Regions from separate parts of the Moritella viscosa genome, predicted to be linked through region 2. Evidence: predicted binding sites of a transcription regulator. Region 2 holds the regulator's gene; each other region holds the start of a gene.
What was found. The regulator ArgR, encoded in region 2, controls arginine synthesis, uptake and breakdown. The targets are predictions, from matches to a motif close to ANTGAATANNTATTCANT.
Positions count from the first base shown of each region.

Region 1 (7,927 bases), on a different contig from region 2:
CTTGTAATAAGAACGCTTGTTTATCTTGTTCGCTCCATTGTGCGTAGTCTCCAAGACCCAAGTAACGGGTTACTTCGGCGATCACATCTGTATGACGATCACTGTCTTGGCGGATATCAAGTTTTACTAAACTCACACCGAAACATTCAACGCGGCGAATAGTATCGAGTAATGCACCTTGGGCAATAACGCGCATACCACAGGCATTAAGTGAGTTATAGCAAGCTAACAATGGCTCACGTAACTGTGCTGTTGTGGTGATGATGTCACGGCTTTCTGTGTATTCGCCTTTTAACTGTGCAGTTAAGCTCGCTAATGTTTCTGTTAACTCACTACGTAACTTTTTCAGTAACACACGGTATGGTTCATGACTTTCACCGACGAATGCACGTAATGTGTCATTACAGTCATTCATTGATAATTCACTGGTGAGATGCTTTACATCTTTAAGGAACAAGTGAATCGCCATCCAGCGACTGGTTAATAGTACTTCTTCGGTGACCGTTGAAGTCACAAACGGATTACCGTCGCGATCTCCGCCCATCCAAGAGGTAAATTTAACGGGTGAAGCGTCAATAGGTAATTGGTAATCTAAGCGGTCTTGTAAGCGTTTATCAAGACTGCGTAAGAAATTTGGTACTGCATCCCATAATGAATTTTCTACTACTGCAAAGCCCCATTTAGCTTCATCGACAGGCGTTGGGCGTACTGTTCTGATCTCGTTGGTGTGCCAAGCTTGTGATACCAATTGTTCGATACGCGTCATGAAGACATCACGTTCTTTGCTGCTTAATTCAGTAAGTTCTAACTGGCTAAGGCATTTATTAATCGCGCCATGCTTATGGATTAGGGTACGACGGGTAATTTCAGTTGGATGAGCAGTCAGTACTAAATCGATCTTAAGGTTTTTAACCGCAGAAAGTACATCTTCTTCACTGATTTCAGAGTTATTTAGTTTAGCAAAGAGTTCATCGATAGAGTCTGGCACGCAAGTGTTATCTGCACAATTACGTGAAGTGGTGTGGAACTGCTCAGCAATGTTAGCCAGATTTAAGAATTGGCTAAATGCACGCGCTACTGGTAATAGCTCATCATCAGAGAGGCTACGCAGTACGGTGAGTAATTGTGCACGGTCTTTATCATTACCTGCACGGGATGATTTTGCTAGTTGACGAATGGTTTCAATCTTATCTAAGAACTCTTCTCCAAGATGATCCTTGATTGTATTCCCTAGTACTTGGCCCAATAAGCCGACATTACTTCGTAACGCTGCATATTTATCTGACATACATAATCCTTCAATTCAGTGATGTAATACGGCAACAACTATTATCGTTATGTGTGTAAAATAACTATATTTAGTGACATTCGTCAATGAAATCGTGTAATTAATGCGATTAATTGTGATATCGGGTGTAATTTTACTACAAAATGATAATTCTTTAGTTAGTTTTTACATGTTTCTTCAATCAGTTTTTGGATAATCGCCTGTGTTGGTTTAATTGCGGATAAATCTAAATATTCATCAGGTTGATGGGCTTGATTAATACTCCCTGGCCCCATGACGATAGTGTCACATCCAAGTTGTTGAATAAATGGTGCTTCGGTACAATAATTCACAGGTATAACGTCTTCACCTGTGAGTTTTTCAGCTAATTTAATCAACGTTGAATCAGCATCGCACGCATAAGCTGGGATCGGTTCATGCAGATGGTAAACATCTACAGCACCAGGCCATTGCTTTTGGATTGGTAGTAATGCTTGGTTAAGCAGCATGAACAGTTCATCGGGACTTACGCCTGGAATAGGGCGCATGTCGATGTGTAATTCACAACTGCCACAGATGCGGTTTGGGCTGTCACCACCGTGTACATGGCCAAAATTAAGTGTGGGTTGTGGAATAACAAAATGATCGCAGGCATATTGTTCTTTTAATTTACGTTGCAGTTGCAATAACTGCCCTGTTACTTGATGCATGATCTCAATGGCATTGACTCCATTAGCGGGATCTGAAGAGTGACCGCTGCGTCCGGTAATACGTATTGCTTCTGACATATGACCTTTGTGCATAAATACGGGAACCATACCGGTTGGCTCACCAATGACTGCATAATCAGGTCGAAAACTTTGCGCGGCCGCAATTGCTCTTGCTCCTGCCATCGTGGTCTCTTCATCAGCAGTGGCAAGAATGCGTAATGGTTTATCTAACTTAGTTAAATCAATGTTTTTACATGCTTCGAGCACAAAGGCAAAAAAACCTTTCATATCAATCGTACCTAAGCCATACCATTTATCGTCTTTTTCAGTTAATTGGAACGGATCTTTGGTCCATAAACCTTCATCAAACGGAACGGTATCTGTGTGTCCAGCCAATAATAATCCACCATCACCTTTGCCATAGGTCGCGACTAGATTAAATTTACCATTCGTGTCAGGTACGCTGGTGATATTGATGCTAAAACCAAGTTCGGTGAACCAGCCAGCGAGTAGCTCAATAATAGGTTTATTACTGATATCTAACTCTTTTTCTAATGAACTAATTGAAGGTGTTAGGATAAGTGATTTATAAAGTTCAGTGAATTTGGGTAATTGCATATTACGATCCTGTAATGAATGATTGTTTTTTTATGCAATAAAGTTGCATAAAAATGTAATCTGTTTTATTCTCTAATCATCCTTACTTTACAACGTATGGGTTAGATAATGAATCGTTTTTCATCGTTTTGACGAGACAGTATTTAAAATGCATTAGCACAGCTTCATTTATGCAAGCAAGTGCGATTGGAAAGGGCGAAGTTGCCCGTCGTTTTACAATTTAGCAAACACGGAAGTCAAACATGTTAAAAACAATTTTAGTCGGTGCTACCGGGTATACCGGTGCTGAGCTAGCCCATTACATTACTAAACATCCAGAACTTGAATTAGCAGGCTTGTATGTTTCAGAACACAGTTTGGATGCAGGAAAATCATTTTCTTCATTATATGGTCATTTATTAGGTGTTGTTGACCAAACAATTGAACCATTAGCTGTTAGCAATATAAAAAATATTTGCGACGATGTTGATATTGTTGTTTTAGCAACTGCACATGAAGTTAGCCATGATATTGCCGCTGAGTTTTTAGCGCAGGATGCGGTGGTATTTGATTTGTCCGGTGCATTTAGAGTTAACGACCCTGCTTTTTATGAAAATTATTACGGTTTTAAACATAACTTCGATAAAGAATTAAAGAGTGCTGTTTATGGTTTAGCTGAATGGGCGAGTGCTGATATTGCAGAAGCAAACTTAATTGCGGTGCCGGGTTGTTATCCAACCGCATCGTTATCAGCATTAAAACCGTTAGCTAAACATGGCTTGATTGCAGAGGATCAAAAACCAATCATTAATGCCGTTAGTGGCGTGAGTGGCGCAGGTCGTAAAGCGGCGTTAGGTTCAGCATTTTGCGAAGTAAGCCATGCACCTTACGGTGTGTTCAACCATCGTCATCAACCTGAAATAAGTTCACATTTAGGTCATGACGTTATTTTTACACCCCACTTAGGCTGTTTTAAACGCGGAATCTTAGCAACGATTAACGTCAAACTTGCAGCTGGTGTTACACCAGAACAAGTGACAGCAGCTTATCAAGAGGCGTATCAAGATCAACCTATGGTGCGGTTATTACCAAGCGGCTGGCCAAGTATTAAAGCAGTTGAGAAAACCGCTTATTGTGATTTAGCGTGGCAGCAACAAGGGCAAGACCTTATTGTGGTTTCTGCGATTGATAACTTATTAAAAGGTGCCGCTGCACAAGCAATACAGTGTATCAATATTCGTTTTGGTTTCGCGATGACAACGTCATTAGTATAAGGAATATAACAGTGACAACTCCATTAGTATTAAAACTTGGCGGCGCATTACTTGAAAACGAAACGGCACTTGAACAGTTGTTTTCGGCGTTGAGTGAATATAAGTCAGCATCGTCACGTCCTCTTATTTTGGTGCATGGCGGTGGCTGCTTTGTTGACGATTTACTAGCAAAGATGGATATCGTTAGCGAGAAAAAGAACGGTTTACGTGTTACTCCATTTACAGATATTGGTTATATCACCGGCGCGTTAGCAGGTACGGCAAATAAAGTATTAATGGCACAGGGTTTGAAGTCGGGGGCTAAAGTCGTTGGTTTAAGTCTTGCTGATGGCGGTATCTCAACGGTAACACAATCAAAAGCAGGACTTGGTGCTGTCGGAGAGTGTGAAGCGGGTGACCCAACATTATTAGCTGCGTTACTCAGTAGTGGTTTTTTACCGATTATTAGTTCTATTGGTATTGATGCAAAGGGACAGTTATTAAATGTGAATGCAGATCAAGCTGCAACGGCTATTTGTGAAACGCTTGATGCTGATTTAGTCATGTTATCTGATGTGGCCGGTATTTTAGACGCGGATATGCAGTTAATTACTGAGATGAACAGCAGCTATGCAGATGAACTTATTACTGCTGGTGTGATTCATGGCGGTATGGAAGTAAAAGTGAAAGCGGCATTAAAGGCGGCAGCATCTTTAAATCGCGATATCAAATTAGCGAGTTGGAAAGTGCCTGAGCGGTTAGTGGCGTTATTAAATGGTGAAGCAGAGGGAACGAAAGTTTCTAGCTAATATTGATCAGTTAACGGAGTTCGATCATGGAAAATTTATTATCAGTTAAAGATTTAAGTAAACAACAGATCCTTGACTTATTAGCATTGGCTAAAGCAGTGAAAGCCAATCCGGCAGAGTACTCACAAGCATTAGCGGGTAAAAGCGTTGTAACCATTTATGAAAAGCAGTCACTACGAACACGCGTAACATTTGATATCGGCATTCATAAATTAGGTGGTCATGCGGTTTATCTTGATGCACAAAATGGTGCAATTGGTGAGCGTGAGACAGTAAAAGACTTTGCTGCGAATATCTCTCGTTGGGCGGATGCTATTGTAGCCCGCGTTATGAGTCATAAAACATTAGAAGGATTAGTGGAGCATGGCAGCGTACCCGTTGTTAATTCACTTTGCGATTTATATCACCCTTGCCAAGCATTGGCTGATTTCTTAACAATCTCGGAACACTATGAAGATGTTTCGAAAGTAAAACTAGCCTATATCGGCGAAGGTAATAACGTGACGCATTCATTAATGCTAACCGGTGCTATCTTGGGTGCTGAAGTGACAGCTGTATGTCCACGAGGCAGTAGTCCTGACGCTCAAATTGTTAAGCAAGCCATGGAGTTAGCTAACATTAGCGGTGGTAAAATAAATGTAACAGATAACCTTGATGACATCGTTGATTATGATGTTATTTATGGTGATACTTGGGTCTCTATGGGGGATGATACTCCATTGGAACAAGTAAAAGAAAAATACATGCCGTATCAGATAAACAAAGAATTACTGATTCGCACAGGAATTAAACATGTATTGCATTGTCAGCCCGCTCATCGTGAGTTAGAGATAACATCGGAAGTGATGGATGGCGAACAATCGCTAATTTTTGATCAAGCCGAAAATAGAATGCATGCCCAAAATGCAGTTTTACTGACATTGCTGAAGTAACATATTAAGGAAAATGAAAATGACACAAACAGTTAAGAAAGTAGTAGTAGCGTATTCTGGTGGTTTAGACACTTCAGTTATTTTACCTTGGTTACAAGAAAACTATGACAATTGTGAGATTGTCGCGTTTGTTGCTGATGTAGGTCAGGGTGCTGAAGAACTTGAGGGCATTGAAGCTAAAGCATTGGCTTCGGGTGCATCTGAATGTTACGTCGTTGATCTAAAGGATGAATTAGTCTCTGACTATATCTACCCAACGCTTAAGACAGGTGCCGTTTACGAAGGTACTTATCTTTTAGGTACGTCAATGGCTCGTCCAATCATTGCTAAAGCACAAGTTGAAATTGCCCGTAAAGTTGGTGCTGATGCACTTTGTCATGGATGTACAGGTAAAGGTAATGATCAGATCCGTTTTGAATCTTGTTTTGCTGCACTTGCACCAGAACTAACGGTGATTGCGCCTTGGCGTATCTGGGACTTAACCAGCCGTGAATCTCTACTTGAATACTTAGCTGAACGTGACATTCCTACTGCTGCATCAGCGACTAAAATTTACAGCCGTGATGCTAATGCTTGGCACATTTCCCATGAGGGTGGCGAATTAGAAGACCCATGGAATCAACCAACAAAACAAGTTTGGACCATGACTGTTGATCCAATTGATGCACCGAATAAACCTGAATTTTTAACGCTATCAGTTGTTAAAGGTGAGATCACCGCTGTTAATGGTGAAGCAATGTCACCGTATCAAACTCTGATGTATCTAAATGAAAAAGCCGCTGCACATGGTGTTGGTCGTGTTGATATTGTTGAAAACCGTTTAGTCGGTATGAAGTCACGTGGTTGTTATGAAACACCAGGTGGTACTGTTATGGTTGAAGCGTTACGTGGTATTGAAGAGTTAGTGTTAGATAAAACAACACGTAAATGGAAACATACTGTTGCCGCTGAATTCTCACATCTTGTTTATGACGGTCGCTGGTTCACCCCTTTATGTGCGTCATTGCTTGCTGCAGCAGGTACATTAGCAGAAGAAATGAACGGTGAAGTGATCGTGAAAATGTATAAAGGTTCAGTGCAAGCTGTGCAGAAACAATCGCCAAATAGTCTTTATAGTGAAGAGTTTGCTACATTTGGTGATGATAATGTTTATGACCAAAGCCATGCGGAAGGTTTCATTCGCTTATATTCGTTGTCTAGTCGTATTAAAGCTTTAGCATCTAAGTAACGCTATTTGAGGGTGTTGAACGCCCTCTACTTCGAATATACATACTTCCAATATAAAAATATAAGAAAGAATAAGGATGTAACCATGGCACTATGGGGCGGTAGATTCAGTCAAGCAGCTGATGCAAGATTTAAAACATTTAACGATTCACTGCGGTTTGACTATCGTTTAGCTGAACAAGACATCACAGGTTCAGTGGCATGGTCAAAAGCTTTGGTTAGTGTGGGGATTTTAACCTTAGATGAGCAACTCGCGATTGAGGGTGCGTTAAACGATCTTAAATTGACGGTATTAGAAAACCCAGAACAAATTCTGCAAAGTGATGCTGAAGACATTCACAGTTGGGTGGAAACGCAGTTAATTGCTAAAGTGGGTGATCTGGGTAAAAAGCTACATACAGGCCGCAGTCGTAATGATCAGGTTGCAACCGATCTAAAACTTTGGTGTAAACAGCAAGGTGAGCAATTACTAATGCAGCTGGATAAAACGCAGCAGCAACTGGTATCGCTTGCACGTGAACATCAACATACTGTACTGCCGGGTTACACCCATTTACAACGTGCACAGCCAGTGACGTTTTCACATTGGTGCTTAGCCTATGTTGAAATGCTAGAACGTGATTTTAGTCGTTTAACGGATTGTTTAAAACGTCTTGATACCTGTCCATTAGGTTCTGGAGCACTTGCGGGTACCGCTTATCCAATGGATAGAACTGAATTAGCACATTCACTTGGTTTTGCTAGCGCGACACTAAACAGTCTCGATTCAGTTTCTGACCGTGACCATGTAATGGAATTGATGAGTACGGCAAGTATGTCAATGATCCATTTATCGCGTCTGGCAGAAGATTTGATTTTCTACAACTCGGGTGAATCTAACTTTATTGAGTTGGCGGATGCGGTGACATCTGGCTCTTCTTTGATGCCACAAAAGAAAAACCCAGATGCACTTGAACTCATTCGTGGTAAAACAGGCCGTGTATTTGGATCTTTGAGTGCCATGCTGATGACACTCAAAGCCTTACCATTGGCATATAACAAAGATATGCAAGAAGATAAAGAAGGCTTGTTTGATGCGCTTGATACTTGGAGTGATTGCCTAGAGATGGCAGCTATGTCACTGGTAGGTATG
Region 1 covers NZ_FPLG01000090.1:15,338-23,264, reverse strand. The annotation lists gene ppc (phosphoenolpyruvate carboxylase) at 1-1,288, opposite strand, end outside; gene argE (acetylornithine deacetylase) at 1,447-2,595, opposite strand; gene argC (N-acetyl-gamma-glutamyl-phosphate reductase) at 2,838-3,848, shown strand; gene argB (acetylglutamate kinase) at 3,860-4,636, shown strand; gene BT797_RS13075 (ornithine carbamoyltransferase) at 4,663-5,568, shown strand; gene BT797_RS13070 (argininosuccinate synthase) at 5,588-6,796, shown strand; gene argH (argininosuccinate lyase) at 6,881-7,927, shown strand, end outside.
Region 1: a site for ArgR is predicted at 2,638-2,655, ahead of argC (N-acetyl-gamma-glutamyl-phosphate reductase). Genes of this name have one in related genera too.

Region 2 (7,927 bases):
TGGGTTATGCATTACCCGGTACTGTATTAGCTATTGGTATTATTATTCCGTTAACGTCAGCCGACTTTTTATTAAATGATATGACTGAATTGTTGTGGGACTGGACACCGGGTTTGGTCTTTACTGGCACTAGTTTTGCACTTGTTTTTGCTTATCTTATTCGTTTTTCTGCGATAGCGGTGGGTTCTATTGAAAGCAGTATTGATAAAATATCGCCGTCACTAGATATGGTCACGCGCACGCTAGGGCACCGTCCGCATAGTATGATCCGTAAAATTCATATTCCCTTAATCCGGAAAGGTGTATTGGCAGCATTTTTGTTAGTCTTTATTGAATCAATGAAAGAGTTGCCAACGGCTTTGTTATTACGCCCATTTAACTATGAAACGCTAGCGACTTACGTATTTCAGTTTGCTTCTGATGAAATGTTAGAGCAGGCTGCATTAGCGGCCATTGTGATTGTGTTAGTTGGATTAATCCCGCTTATTTTCTTGAACCGTTCTTTGGAGCAACAGCACTGATGACACTATCTTCTTCTCCTGCTTTACGTATTTCTGATCTGCATTGTAGTTATGCTGGCGTCGATATTTTAATGGGGCTTGATCTGAGTTTAGGTAAAAACGAAATTCTGTGTTTATTAGGCCCAAGTGGTTGTGGTAAAACGACAACGTTAAAATTGATCGCGGGGTTACTACCACCCACGCAAGGTCGCATCGAAATTAACGGTAATGTCGTTGATAGTGGTGAATTCAACCTGGCACCAGATAAACGTAATGTGGGTATGATCTTTCAGGATTACGCATTATTTCCACATTTAACAGTGACTGACAATGTCGTATTTAGTTTACATAAACAAAGCAAAAGTAAACAAAAAGAAAAATTGGATTATGTACTTAATCTGGTTAATCTGACCGAATTCGCTGACCGTTATCCACATCAATTATCGGGTGGTCAACAGCAGCGTGTCGCTATTGCCCGGGCGTTGGCAAGTTCGCCGGCGTTATTATTACTTGATGAACCTTTCTCTAATATTGATAGTCAGGTACGCCATCACTTGATTGAAGAGATGCGCGGCTTACTTAAGTCGCATAACATGAGTGCTATCTTTGTTACCCACAGTAAAGAAGAAGCGTTTGCTTTTGCCGATCGTTTAGCTGTTTTTCATCAAGGTAAGATTGAGCAATTAGGGACGCCAAGTGAGCTATATAACCAACCTGCGACACGTTTTGTTGCAGACTTCTTAGGTAAGGTTAACTATTTAGATGCAGTGGTCGTCGATGACTACAGTGTACAAACTGCATTAGGTATTATTCGCGGTAAGCATAAGTTAACTGCAGCTGTTGGTGAACAAAAACTGCTAGCTCTTCGACCTCAACAATTAAACTTAGCACTTGCAGAGCGGGGGATCGCAGTGATCAGCAAGCAACAGTTCTTAGGTATGACTACACATTGCATTATCACCTTAATAGATAACAATATGGCATTATCGATATCAATGCAGCAACCAATGGTCATCGGTGATGTGGTGAAAGTGACAGTTGAAAATCATGAGCTGGTGTTATTTGATCATGATTAACTGATTAACTGATTAACTGATTAACTGATTAACTGATTAACGAAAGTAATGTTTGGCGTGCGAATCGTCGCTGCGCCAAACATTAATATGCTTATTACAGATACTCAAACAACTCTTTTACTGCACTATCTACTTCTGCAATAATAGTGGTGCTAGTCGGGGTTATGAAAATAGTGTCATCGCCTGCTATCGTCCCCAAAATTCCTTCAGTACGCCCTAATGAATCTAATAAACGAGCGATCAATTGTGCCGAGCCTGGGCTTGTTTGGATCACAATAAGACATTCATTATGGGAAATATCTAATACTAAGCTTTTTAACTGGCTGCTAATCGTTGGCACACCTAACTCCGCAGGGAGGCAATAAACCATTTCATCCTTGGCATTGCGTGTGCGTACTGCGCCAAACTTACTGAGCATTCTTGATACTTTCGATTGGTTAACGCTGTCAAAACCTTGATCTTTAAGCGCATCAACGATGTCACCTTGTGAACCCAGGTGCTCTTCTTTTAATAATCCTTTAAATGCTTTTACTAACTGATCTTGTTTTTCACTCATACTTGTTACCATGTCAGTTGATTCATCTATAATTCAAGTTGCTAATCTTAAAATTAATGTGGTTTTATTATGATACTGTCATTAATTTTATAGTTCATTTATAAAGTTTGCTACTAAGTCATTAATACAATGAATAAATGGATTAGGTTAGCGATGAACTGAATAATTATGCATATGATACCAGCAGGATAGATTTTATCTAGTTTATTTGGTTAATGTGGCACCTGTGCATAAAAACCGAATTAAAGTGAGTATTTATGTTGATATTGAGGTTTGTTCGGTTACTATACTTATATCTAGTGAAATTATATTCAGTTACCATTATGAGCATCGAACTAAAAAACATCTGTAAATCTTGGGGTCAACTTGATGTATTACAAAACATCGACCTTAAATGTGCAAAAGGCGAAACTTTAGTGCTGCTTGGTCCAAGTGGTGCTGGTAAGAGCTCACTGTTGCGTGTGCTTAATTTACTTGATACGCCAGATAATGGCTCTATCAGTATTGCCGGTGAAAAATTTGATTTTTCTGCCACACTGAGTGATAAGAAATTAGCTAAGCGTAGCCAGATGCTAAGACAGAAAGTAGGTATGGTATTTCAACAATACAACCTATGGCCGCATATGTCTGTGATGGATAACTTAATTGAAGCACCCGTTAAGATTTTAAAGCAAACAAAACAACACGCTCGTGAAGAGGCCATGAAGATCCTTGAGCAATTACAATTAACTGATAAAGCCGATGTATTTCCATTAGCCTTATCAGGTGGTCAACAGCAACGTGTCGCGATTGCACGTGCTTTAATGATGAAACCAGAAGTATTGTTATTTGATGAACCGACAGCGGCGTTAGATCCAGAGGTCACTAATCAAGTGGCTGAAATCATTAAATCATTAGCTATCACAGGTATTACGCAGGTTGTTGTTACGCACGAAGTGGACTTCGCGCGTAAAGTCGCTAGTCAGGTTTGTTATCTTGAAAACGGTGGAATTGTTGAATTTGGTGGTGCTGAGCACTTCCAGCAACCACAAACGCCACAGTTTACAAATTACTTAAAACATTAGATTATTTAAATATTAGGAATAGGTTGATCCAAATGAAAAAATTACTCACAGCATTAATTCTAACTTCAGCAGCGGCGCAAGTAACAGCGGCAGAACAAATAAAATTTGTCACTGAAGCGACATATCCTCCGTTTGAGATGATGGATGAAAATAACGAATTCCAAGGTTTTGATATTGATATCGCCCGCGCAGTTTGTACTGAATTAAAAGCTGAGTGTAGTTTTGCTAACCAGTCATTTGATAGTTTGATCCCAAGCCTAAAGTTCCGCCGTTATGATGCTGCAATTGCAGCAATGGACGTAACGCCAGCACGTCAAAAACAAGTTGATTTTTCTGATATTTATTATGAAAACTCAGCGGTACTTGTGGCTGAAAAAGGTAAATACAATGTGGTTGCTGATTTAGCAGGTAAAGCAGTAGGTGTACAAAATGGTACATCACACCAAGCTTACATGACAGATACTTATGCAGATGAAAAAGTATTATTACTTAACTTCCCATCATACCAAAAAGCATTTTTAGACCTTAAAAATGGTCGTATAAATGGTGTATTTTCAGACTCTGCAGTAGCGCACGATTGGTTAACTAAGCACAGTGGTGGTAACTACGAAACTGTGGGTAAAGCCGTCACTGATGCGAAATACTTTGGTGCTGGTTTTGCTATCGCAGTGCGTAAAGGTAATACTGAATTATTAGCTAAATTGAACAAAGGTTTACAAACGATTAAAGCGAACGGTACTTACGATAAGATTTACGCAAAATACTTTGCTAAATAACTGATAGCAGTGTTTAATCTCGGCCTGAGTTGCATTGCAACATCAGGGGATAGCCAAGTTATTGTAATAACGAGATAATTCATTTTAAAGTGCCTTCTAGGGGCACTTTTTGTTTTTACGTCCGGAGTTTTTATGGATCTTTTGCAGCTTCAATTATTATTGGATGCAACAAAAATCACCCTTGGCCTCGCGCTAACATCATTATTGGTTGGCTTGGTTCTTGCTATTTTATTCTGTGTTGCTGAAATGCAAAAGAACCCACTGATTGCCAAGCCGGTTAGCTTATTTGTTACTGTATTACGTGGTTTACCTGAGATATTGATTGTATTTTTCATTTTCTTTGGTGGTACGCACATCCTATTTCGATTAACCGATGAATACTATGACATTAGTCCGTTTTGGAGTGGTGTAGTGGCATTGTCGTTAATTTTTGCGTCTTATGCATCACAAACATTACGTGCGGCTATTCAATCGGTGCCGAAAGGTCAACAACAAGCAGCACAAGCGCTTGGCATGGGGCCTATGCGTTGTTTTCTGCGTATTACCTTACCGCAAGCATGGCGTTTAGCATTACCGGGTTTAGGCAATCAGTGGATGGTACTGCTAAAAGATACTGCGTTAGTCTCCTTAATTGGTGTGACGGACTTAATGAAACAAGCTGATTTGTTATCAGGTAGTACCTATAAGCCCTTCACCTTTTTGGTCGCGGCAGCAGCGATTTATCTGATTATAACTTTGATTAGTCAATGGTTGTTAAAGCACTTTGATAATTACATTAATCGTTTTGATGCCGGAGTAGCAAAATGACGTTAGATCACTTCTGGTTATTATTTAATGGTTTGAGCACCACCCTTGAAATTACTTTTTTCAGCTTATTGTTTGGGTCTATGATAGCGGCGTTGTTAACGCTGGCGATGATCAATAAGATCCCTGGATTAAACTTATTATCACGGACTATTATTTTGGTCTTTACCGGTACCCCGTTATTGATTCAAATCTTTTTGGTATACAGTGGTCCATCACAGTTTGAGTGGATCAAAGACAGCTTCTTATGGGATTACCTGCGTCAGGCTAAAATTTGCGCGATTATTGCGTTATCGTTTAATACGGCGGCGTATTCATCGTTACTCTTTAAAGGTGCGATTGAATCGGTACCACGTGGTGAATGGGATGCATGTAAAGCCCTCGGCATGAACCGCTGGCAGACACTAGCTGTTATCGTGCCACATGCGATACGCCGGGTATTACCGTCTTATTCTAATGAAGTAATTTTGGTACTCAAAGGTACATCATTAGCCAGCTCGATCACGATTATGGATGTGATGGGTTATGCCAATCAAATCAATGGTCAAACCTATGATGCATTAATGGCCTTTTCTGCAGCGGGTATTATCTACTTAGGCATGAATGGTATCTTGGTATTAATCTTTAAACAACTAGAGAAAAAAGCCCTCGCGTTCCAATCTTAATTTCTGCATTAGTTGCTTACTGATATTGTTATTGATACCGATATCAGTGAGCAAATTGTATTATTTCACCTGAAAGTGAATCGCTAATAGATAGAAAGCGAAACTCTTAAAACCCATACGTAATTCATTTATTTACCGTGCATATTCGTGTTGTTAATTGTTTTTTAATCAATGTTGCAGTAAGGTAGCAGTGATTAAAGGAATGTGTGAATATTGTATTCTACATAAACAATTAAGATAATGGAGACGTCTATGAAAGTTGCTGTATTAGGTGCTGCTGGTGGTATCGGTCAAGCTTTAGCCCTACTTTTGAAAACTCAACTACCTGCTGGTTCAGATTTATCACTATATGATATCGCACCAGTAACTCCAGGTGTTGCTGTTGATTTAAGCCATATCCCTACAGACGTTACTATTGCTGGTTTTGCTGGTACAGATCCTACAGATGCACTTGTTGGTGCTGACGTTGTACTTATCTCTGCGGGTGTTGCTCGTAAGCCAGGCATGGACCGTTCAGATTTATTTAATATCAATGCTGGCATTATCAAAAACTTAGCCGCTAAATGTGCTGAAGTATGTCCAAATGCATGTATCGGTATTATTACTAATCCTGTTAACACTACTGTGCCAATCGCTGCTGAAGTACTTAAGCAAGCGGGTGTTTACGATAAGCGTAAACTATTCGGTATTACGACGCTGGATGTTATCCGTTCTGAAACTTTTGTAAGTGAGCTTAAAGGCATTTCACTTGCTGACGTTGAAGTGCCGGTTATCGGTGGTCATTCAGGTGTCACTATTCTTCCGTTACTTTCTCAAGTTAAAGGTGTTGAATTTACAGCAGAAGAAATTGCGACGCTAACACCACGTATTCAAAATGCTGGTACTGAAGTTGTTGAAGCTAAAGCGGGTGGCGGTTCTGCGACACTTTCTATGGGTCAAGCAGCAGCACGTTTCGGTCTTTCTCTTGTTCGCGCACTACAAGGTGAAGAAGGTATCGTTGAATGTACTTATGTTGACGGTGGCTCTGAGCACGCAACGTTCTTCGCACAACCTGTACTACTAGGTAAGAACGGCGTTGAAGAAGTATTAGCATACGGTGACTTAAGCGAATTTGAAACGAACGCACGCGATGCAATGCTAGAAGAACTAAAAGCGAACATCACATTAGGTGAAGAATTCGTTGCTGGTTAATCATTACATTTAGCCTGTTAGGTTAAAGATGATGACAATTGAAACCCAAGTTATTTTTAACTTGGGTTTTTTTATTTAAGAAAGCGACACATCGGTCGATATAACTGTTACTACAGTAGTTATTATCGCGCAAATTTTTTAGGTTGATTGATATGTTTATAACACCGACAGCTAGGTTAACGACAATTTGTCATTATGTGAAAGCTGCATTATTAGTCATGGCGACGAGTGTGTCTTTGGCCGTTGTAATGCCAGTCTTTGCAGAAGAAAGTGTCAAGACTGTCGTGTTTAGCAAACCAGTTGGTGAAAAAGAGCAACGTATTACCGACAGTGGAGAACGTGCTGTTGCAGCGGAGAAAGCAGGTAAAACAGCATCTGCATTCAGCGAATATCCCAGTGCGATAGAGCTATATAGTGATGATGAACTCAATCAATTAATTGCAGAAAATACCCACCTTAAAAGGGTACGTGCAGATGAGTGCCAACTCGTTGCTGATATTAAAGCGCGTGCTGAATTAGTAAGGCTACCTACTTATCAATTTCTATGGGGTGACATGTTAGCCTGGGGTGTGTGTGTTGATAAAAATGCCGAACTTGGTATTTATTATATGCGTGCAGCAGCAAGACAGGGTCAACCTCGAGCATTAGAACAACTGGGGCGTTACTATGTACAAGGGAAATTTGTGCAGCAAGATATCGAGCGTGCTGTACCGTTATTTGAACAATCTGCTAAATTAGGTTTTTTACCGGCGAAAATACAATGGGCCGAGTTATTAATTCAAGGTTACGGTAGTCCTTATGATTATCAAATGGCTTACAGTTATTTATATAATACTGTGACGGCTGATGTTAAGATGCACAAAAAATTAACCCAGTTATTAGCACAATTAGAAAACTTAATGCCTGAACGTGTGGTTACAGCAGCAAAGAATGCCGCTAAATATCAGTAAGCATGACGAATTAAGTACCTCATTGAAGCTAACTGAATAGTCAATTAGAGTTAGATTAGATTCGATCCTGCGTTCATTTGGCACTATCCTTCTCGTATACCGACTTACTTATGGTACAAAACTGTATCCTGACGTAGTTTGGGTATATAATCTGACCGTTATTTCCTCCAATTTGGACCTTCTATGAGTAAAGACCCTTTCCACTCGCGTGAGCAGGAAAAATATAATAATCCTATTCCTAGTCGAGAATTCATTCTTGATTATCTTCGTAGCCTAGATAAGCCGATTAATCGTGAGCAAATATTTGCCGGATTAACGTTACAAGGCGAAGAACACGAAGAAGCT
Region 2 covers NZ_FPLG01000087.1:48,301-56,227, reverse strand. The annotation lists gene BT797_RS11910 (ABC transporter permease) at 1-521, shown strand, start outside; gene BT797_RS11905 (ABC transporter ATP-binding protein) at 521-1,576, shown strand; gene argR (transcriptional regulator ArgR) at 1,671-2,132, opposite strand; gene artP (arginine ABC transporter ATP-binding protein ArtP) at 2,456-3,196, shown strand; gene BT797_RS11890 (transporter substrate-binding domain-containing protein) at 3,229-3,972, shown strand; gene artQ (arginine ABC transporter permease ArtQ) at 4,105-4,779, shown strand; gene artM (arginine ABC transporter permease ArtM) at 4,776-5,441, shown strand; gene mdh (malate dehydrogenase) at 5,694-6,632, shown strand; gene BT797_RS11870 (tetratricopeptide repeat protein) at 6,785-7,582, shown strand; gene rnr (ribonuclease R) at 7,766-7,927, shown strand, end outside.

Region 3 (7,927 bases), on a different contig from region 2:
GATGTCAACGAACTACCAAATAAATTGAACACCATCATTCCACTGGGTGAAGCCGCAAATAACTATGTGAAATTCGTAGAAAATCAATTAGAATTTCATTTAACCCCTTCCGTCGAGGAAAGAATGATATTATTACTCTTCGATATACTCGACATGCAAGATCTAAGCAGCAAAATTGACTCTAGAATCAAAAACACAATTCAATATATCAATCAGGATATTTCTAAACATTATACTATTGATGAACTTGCGCAAGTTGCATTCCTAAGTCCAACCCAATTTAAATTCCTCTTCAATAAAAACATTAAATTAACACCACTAAAATACCTTGCAAAGATGAGAATGGAGCGAGCAAAAATTTTGCTAAATAATACCGATTTACCAATTACTCGCATCTCAGAAGAAGTCGGATTTGTCTGCCCATCTTCCTTTACACGCTGCTTTTCAAATCACTATGGTCAGTCACCTAAAAACTACCGCATTAAGTGTTAGAAGTCGATTGAAGAACGGCTTTTTTACGGTATAACACCACAGAAGTCGCAACCAATATTATGCCGATAAAAGTAACTAACGTTAATTTTTCATCAAACAAAAAATAGTCAAATAGAAAGGTGAGTATTGGAATCGCGTAAAATAGTACGCCTACACTATCTGAACTTTCTCTTTGGATCATATACATGAGTAAGAGTAGTGCACCCACAGATACAACAACACTCATCCACAGAGCAGAAAAAATAAATTCCGTTGTCCAAGTAACCTGCCAGCCATTAATGTAGCCGATAACAACAAAAATAGAAGCTGACAATAGGTTCTGGTAAAACATCGCTTGTACAAGGTTTACCTCGAGTTTACCCTGCCTGATTGTACCTAACGTAATAGAGAGTAATGCTAATCCAGCGAACAGTATCCCTGATAGGGCCAACATTTCTACGTCTTTTGTGCCTAATATAGCAATGCTCAATCCGACAAATCCTAACATTAGCAGCGCAACTTTAGTACTGTCCAACTTATGCTTACAGAATATAGGGATCAGTAACGGTTGTAGCCCCAATATTAAAGTAACAAGTCCCGGAGATATCCCCGTATCGATTGAAATAAAATAAAACGACAAATACAAAACCTGAAGTAAAAGACCGACGATCCATATTTGTATCTTGTCTTTGATTGCAATTACTTTCAATGGTGTCTTATTTATTTTTATCATGACTAAATATATCAAACCGATACAACTAAGTGATATCAATGCTCGAATAGCAAGAAAAGTCCACACTGAAGAATAAAGCAAGCCAACTCTGACCATCACAGCACCGCTACTCCACATCAATAAAAATAGTATTGGTGCTATTTCATTTAAGTTAAACGTATTTGTTTTATAGGTTATGTTCATCATAATAAGCTTAACGCCATCGGGTAATCAGGATGCTTGTTCAAAGAATCATATTTGTATGATACATGGCCTTTCATTGATGGCTTTCTTGTAAAAAATATCAGCATATCCCTTGTCGCTTCTTTCATTGTGTCTATTGCTTCAAGCGACGATAAGCTATGCTTTCGTTCATTATCACAAATGATCAAAGTATCTAGAAAATGATTGTGCTGCTTTTCATCTAAAATCAGCTCTGGATTCGCGTCATGCCATCTAAGTGAGTTATCTTCTTCCATTGAATGTATAAAAGTCTTAGCACTGTGCTCTGCCATATTATGATGTCCCAATAATGTGGTCATCGTGTGATCAACACCATCCGTGTGGACACCTTCTAGCGCCGGTTCGCCAATTAAGTCAGGAGATGTAATCGTGCGTAAATTGAAAACAGTACACACCCATTTTTTAGAGGCGTAATCGATATTTGGACGACAAGTGGTGACAATGTCATGACATACTAAATGCTTGAACAGAAGTAAACTTTTAAAAATCGTATTATCTTGTAACGATTCACTCAATCCTCTAAAGTGTCTATCTTTACCTGAATCATGGCGAATAAAGTCTTCCTCTTTCGATAAAACAAAAGGCTGAAATTCTGTTCTATAACAGTTTTTTTTATCTAAATCATAGCAAAACCGCCCACTTCTAGAACGCCGAAACGCCAAAGTCGGATCATCTACTAGGCCTTCGCTCACCAGCTGTAATTCTTCGATATCATCTCGCTTAGCACCGAGTCCGATAAGAACTTCTAATAGTTCTTCCCCTGGAATATAAGCCATTCTGTTTTTCTTATAACCTTGTTTAATATCATTTAGCTTCGCGTGCGTTAATGTGTTCACTTATTACCTCAAAAGACAATTCCCATAGTTTTTAAAATATAAATTCAATTTACAAATAAAACACATAACAAGTTGTTATACATAAGTTATTTATAAAGTATATATTGTATATTTAATTAATATATATAATTTTTTTTAGTCATGCTTTTCTTAAAAGACGGTTTTACATTCATTAAAGTCACACTATTGATTAAACAATTAGAATTATTCAGTAGAGTAAGTAAAGGAGGGATCTTAATGTGAGAGGTATTCTAGTCGTATAGTAAAACGAGATCAAAAAAGCCTTACCGCGACCCATTGTAACAACGGCTGCAGAGTAAGGCTTATTGAGTACGTACTATTCGCAGTCAGTACTGTTGTAGTAGCAACTAGCTTAGTGCGATAAGATCTGATCTAAGAACATTTTTAAACGATCTGATTGTGGATTATCAAAGAACTCATGTGGTTCATTTTCTTCAATAATTTGCCCTGCATCCATGAAAATAACGCGGTCAGCCACTTTCTTAGCAAAGCCCATTTCGTGCGTTACACAAATCATGGTTATACCTTCATCTGCAAGCTCAACCATTACATCTAACACTTCCGATACCATTTCAGGATCCAGTGCCGATGTTGGCTCATCAAACAGCATAATCTCAGGGTTGATACACAGACAACGAGCAATCGCTACACGCTGTTGTTGGCCACCAGAAAGCTGATTTGGAAACTTATGCGCTTGGTCGGCAATCTTCACACGCTCAAGGTAGTACATCGCAGTTTTAATCGCTTCATGCCTTGGTTTCTTATGCACCCAAGTTGGTGCTAATAACAAGTTTTCCAATACTGAAAGATGTGGGAACAAATTAAAGTGCTGGAATACCATACCAACTTGTGAGCGAATATGACGTACGATTTTTACATCATCAATCAGGTCAGTACCGTTAATACTAATCTTACCTTCCTGAAATTTTTCAAGGTGGTTCAAGCAACGAATAGTAGTTGATTTACCCGAGCCTGACGGGCCACAGATAACCACTTTTTCGCCTTTCTTAATATTTAAGTTAACATCTTTAAGTACGTGAAAATCACCATACCATTTGTTAACGTCTTGCATGCTGATCATATATTCTTGTTCTGACATGATACTTCCTTATACCAATTACCTTACGTAAATGGTCAGTTTAAACTGTAAAATTTACGGTAATTGTTAATGGTCGGTATTATATTTACGTTCAATCACGCGCGAGTATTGCGACATACTGAAACAAAATACCCAATAAATCATGGTAACAAATACGTACCCTTCGATTTCAAAACCAAGCCAACTGGTATCACTGTTAGTCAGTGTTACCATTGCTAGAATATCGAATAAGCCAATAATAAGTACCAGTGTTGTATCTTTAAACAGCGAGATGAAAGAGCCTACTAGATTCGGGATAGAGATCTTTAATGCCTGTGGCAGAATAATCAAAATCATCCCTTGCCAATACGTTAGCCCTAATGACTCACTGGCTTCGTATTGACCTTTCGGAATAGCTTGTAAACCACCACGAATAACTTCAGCGATATAAGCTGCTTGGAACAATGTAATACCAATTAACGCACGTAATAACTTATCAAATTCGATACCATCACTAAAGAATAATGGCAGTACTACCGACGCCATAAACAAAATAGTAATAAGCGGTACACCACGAATAAACTCGATAAACCCAACACATAAGGTTTTAACAATCGGCATGTTGTCTGACTGACGTCCTAACGCCAATAAAATACCAATTGGGAATGATGCAATGATACCGACAGCTGCAACCAAAATAGTCAGCATTAAGCCGCCCCATTTTTCAGTACTGACTACTTCAAGTCCTAGTCCACCACGGATCAAGATAAAGCATACAATTGGGTACAATAGCATTGCCGTAAGTTTAATCTTAATATTACCAATGCGTGGCACGACAAATATAAGCCCTAAACTCAACACAGCAACCAGATTCGGACGCCAATGTAAGGCTTCAGGATAGAACCCATACATAAATTGATCGAACTTTTCGATGATAAATATCCAGCGAGCACCTTCTTTAACCACTTCCTCTTTAGTGCCACTCCAAGTCGCATCAAAGAGCATCCAATCTAATAATGGTGGTATCGTCGAATAGATAAAGTAGATGCCAAGCAGTGTTAACAGTGTATTAGGTATAGTAGAAAATAAATTCTCTCGTAACCAGAATACAACACCCTTAGTGGTTGAAGGTGCAGGTTTGGCCTCTTTAATCGTATAAACAGCCATATTATCTTCCTTTAATTTCCATTCTTGCATTAACCCAATTCAGCAGCAGTGATATAACAATACTGAAAACAAGATACACAGCCATCGTCATTAGAATGATCTCAATAGCCTGCCCAACTTGGTTAAGCGTCGTCCCCGAGAACAAGGTAACAATTTCCGGATAACCAATTGCAGTTGCCAGTGATGAATTTTTCACTAGATTAAGGTATTGATTAATAACAGGGGGAATGATCACGCGTAATGCTTGTGGTAAAACAACTTTACGTAAGATCACATGTTCTTGTAATCCTAATGATTTTGCCGCTTCTTTTTGACCTGGGGGTACAGCTTCAATCCCCGCACGTACAGCTTCTGCAATATAAGTCGCGGTATAGATACTTAACGCAAAGATAAGCGCAAGTAACTCAGGGATTATGGTAACCCCTCCTTTGAAATTAAACCCTTTTAATGCCGGATATTCAGCACTGATTGGTTGACCCGTAATAAAGAATACAAGTAAAGGAGCTGAGACTAAAATAGCCAAAGATACTTTCACTAAAGGAAATTCTTCACCGGTTAAGTCATGACGTTTAGTCGCCCATTTAGCAAGAAATACGACACTGACACACGCCAGAACAAACGCAATAAGAATAAAGCTACTGCCCGATTCGAAGATCGGATCTGGAATAATTAAGCCACGGTTATTAATGAAGACAGAATCAAAATAAGAAATACTTTGTCGTGGGCTTGGTAACGTAGCAAGTACCACGTTATACCAAAACAATATCTGTAATAAAATAGGAATATTACGGAATGTTTCAATGTAAACCAGTGACAGTTTAGCAATCAAATAATTTGATGATAGACGACCAATACCAACCATTAAGCCAATAATTGAAGCTAAAACAATACCAATAACACCCACTAGAATTGTATTTAATAAACCAACAATAAATACATCTAAAAAGGTGGAGCTTGTATCATCATAGTGAATAAGCGATTGACTGATACCAAAACCAGCAGTTTCACCTAAGAACGAAAAACCTGTAGTAATACCCCTTTTTGCTACATTATCAAACATGTTGTTAACGAAGTAAAAAATGCATAGAACCACAACAGCCAAAGAAAGCACTTGGAAAATAATCGCGCGATTTTGTGGGCTGTTAAATAAACCGTTGGAGGTCGGGGGGAGCTTTGAATTATTCATAACAAAATAAACCTTTTAAAAAGGGGGCTAAGCCCCCGATATACCGACGTCACTTCAACATATAGTGCTGTTAAGATGAAGTGACTAAGGTATTAATTTATCGAATTGGCATTGCGTACATTAAGCCGCCTTTATTCCATAAATTATTGATGCCGCGATCAATGTTAAGAGGTGAATTTTTACCTACGTTGTTCTCGAACATTTCTTCATAGTTACCAACTTGCTTAACAATTTGGTAAGCCCAATCCGCTTTAAGCCCTAAGTTTTCACCGGCTTTACCAGAAACACCTAATAGACGTTTCACAGATGGATTTGCTGATTTTAATTGCTTATCAACATTGCTTGCTGTTACACCTAGTTCTTCTGCTTCTAGTGTTGCAAACATGGTCCAGCGCACGACGTTAAACCATTCATCATCACCTTGGCGAACAACAGGGCCTAAAGGTTCTTTAGAAATGATCTCTGGTAATACGACTGCTGATTTAGGATTGTCTAATTTGATTTTTAAACCGTATAACTGAGATGCGTCAGATGTAACTGCGTCACAACGACCTTTTTTGAATGCATCAATTGTTTGACCTGATGTATCAAATGTAACGGCTTTATATTCCATGTTGTTTGATTTGAAATAGTCAGTCAGGTTAAGTTCAGTTGTTGTACCCGCTTGAATACAGAAAGAAGCACCATCTAGCTCTTTCGCTGACGTTACACCAAGGTCTTTACTAACAAGGAAACCTTGACCATCATAATAATTCACTCCCGCAAAGTTTAAGCCAAGTGAAGTATCACGTGTTGCAGTCCAAGTAGATGAACGTGCTAGCACATCGATTTCACCACTTTGTAGTGCAGTAAAACGTTCTTTAGCAGTCAGTGGAATAAATTTAACTTTCGATGCATCACCTAATACGGCAGCCGCAACTGAACGACAAAAATCAACATCGATACCTTTCCAAACACCTTTTGAATCAGTAGCTGAAAACCCTGGAATCCCTGTCGATACACCACAGTTCAATACGCCTTTTTTCATCACCTTATCTAATGTAGCAGCATTAACTAAATTCGGTAATGTTGATGCTAGACCTAGTATTAAAGCTATTTTTGTAACCTTCATATTAATTTCCTTGTCTATTTTTATTATTGCAAATATCAGTTTTAAGCAGCTAAGCACCACTTGAAAGTGTTATTTTCTCTGATTCGGGAACACAAAATAATCATAAGGGAATTTTTATACAACATCTACGCAGCAACAATCGATTAACAAAAGCATTAACAACTATTTGACCTCGATCACAAACTTAACACTTAATTAACACAGGAACGGTAATTTAAGGTGAATAATACTTTATGGATATTCACATTAAGGCTTTTATCCATATTTAATTCAATAATGGCAAGTAATATACTTTAAAGATGAGCAGTGTTTTAACATAGTTATTTTATATCGACACCGTAGGTCATCACCCTGTTCATAAGTCCTCTCAAGTATTAAAGTCACTTTTAACGTCGTTCGTATATAGAATTAATTTAAACATGTATAAATGTATAAATACTGACAAGCCAAGCCTTATCTAGGCCTCTCGATAACAATGACAATCTTATAGTCCGTGTTAAATGGTTGATAATATCATGTTGCTCTCCTCCGATGAGCATCAGCAATATTCTGTTGCATAGCTCACACAATAGAACAATGGTAGTGACGAACACAGACGATAACGTCAGTTAAGTCAGTATTAACTATAGGTCTTAAACACGAAAAGTGAGCGGGAAGCGTATGATGAGATTGCAGAGTATCGATTTAATGTTAATGTTGTTCAGTCAGGATGATGTGAATAACTTGCTTTCATTTAGGTCGCGCAAGTTATTCTATCTATAAATCCGCTCACATCAAATAACCAGTTTCAAATAATGTTTACGTCCAAATGTTGCGAACAGAGTAGAACAAAATAGAACAAGTATCGGGTTATGAGAAAAGGCATTTTTAACAGTGACAGCACCGTGGGAGAGATCGTTCGTATAGATGGGTTGACTAGAACACCAACTGAGTTTGGCTTGCAAGATTTGAGTATCATCGGGGACGTCAATAGCAAAACGTTGACCGCGTTTCACATAGGTCACAAATTTTCCATCAGCATATAATTTATAATTTCGCACCGCATCCAGCAGTTGCGCAGGCCTGTATATCCATAATTTCATTTCACATCATCCTTAATGTA
Region 3 covers NZ_FPLG01000052.1:20,743-28,669, forward strand. The annotation lists gene BT797_RS07905 (AraC family transcriptional regulator) at 1-492, shown strand, start outside; gene BT797_RS07910 (DMT family transporter) at 482-1,390, opposite strand; gene BT797_RS07915 (2OG-Fe dioxygenase family protein) at 1,387-2,262, opposite strand; gene BT797_RS07920 (amino acid ABC transporter ATP-binding protein) at 2,636-3,382, opposite strand; gene BT797_RS07925 (amino acid ABC transporter permease) at 3,449-4,528, opposite strand; gene BT797_RS07930 (amino acid ABC transporter permease) at 4,530-5,714, opposite strand; gene BT797_RS07935 (amino acid ABC transporter substrate-binding protein) at 5,812-6,825, opposite strand; gene BT797_RS07940 (hypothetical protein) at 7,599-7,907, opposite strand.
Region 3: a site for ArgR is predicted at 2,294-2,311, ahead of BT797_RS07915 (2OG-Fe dioxygenase family protein). Genes of this name have one in related genera too.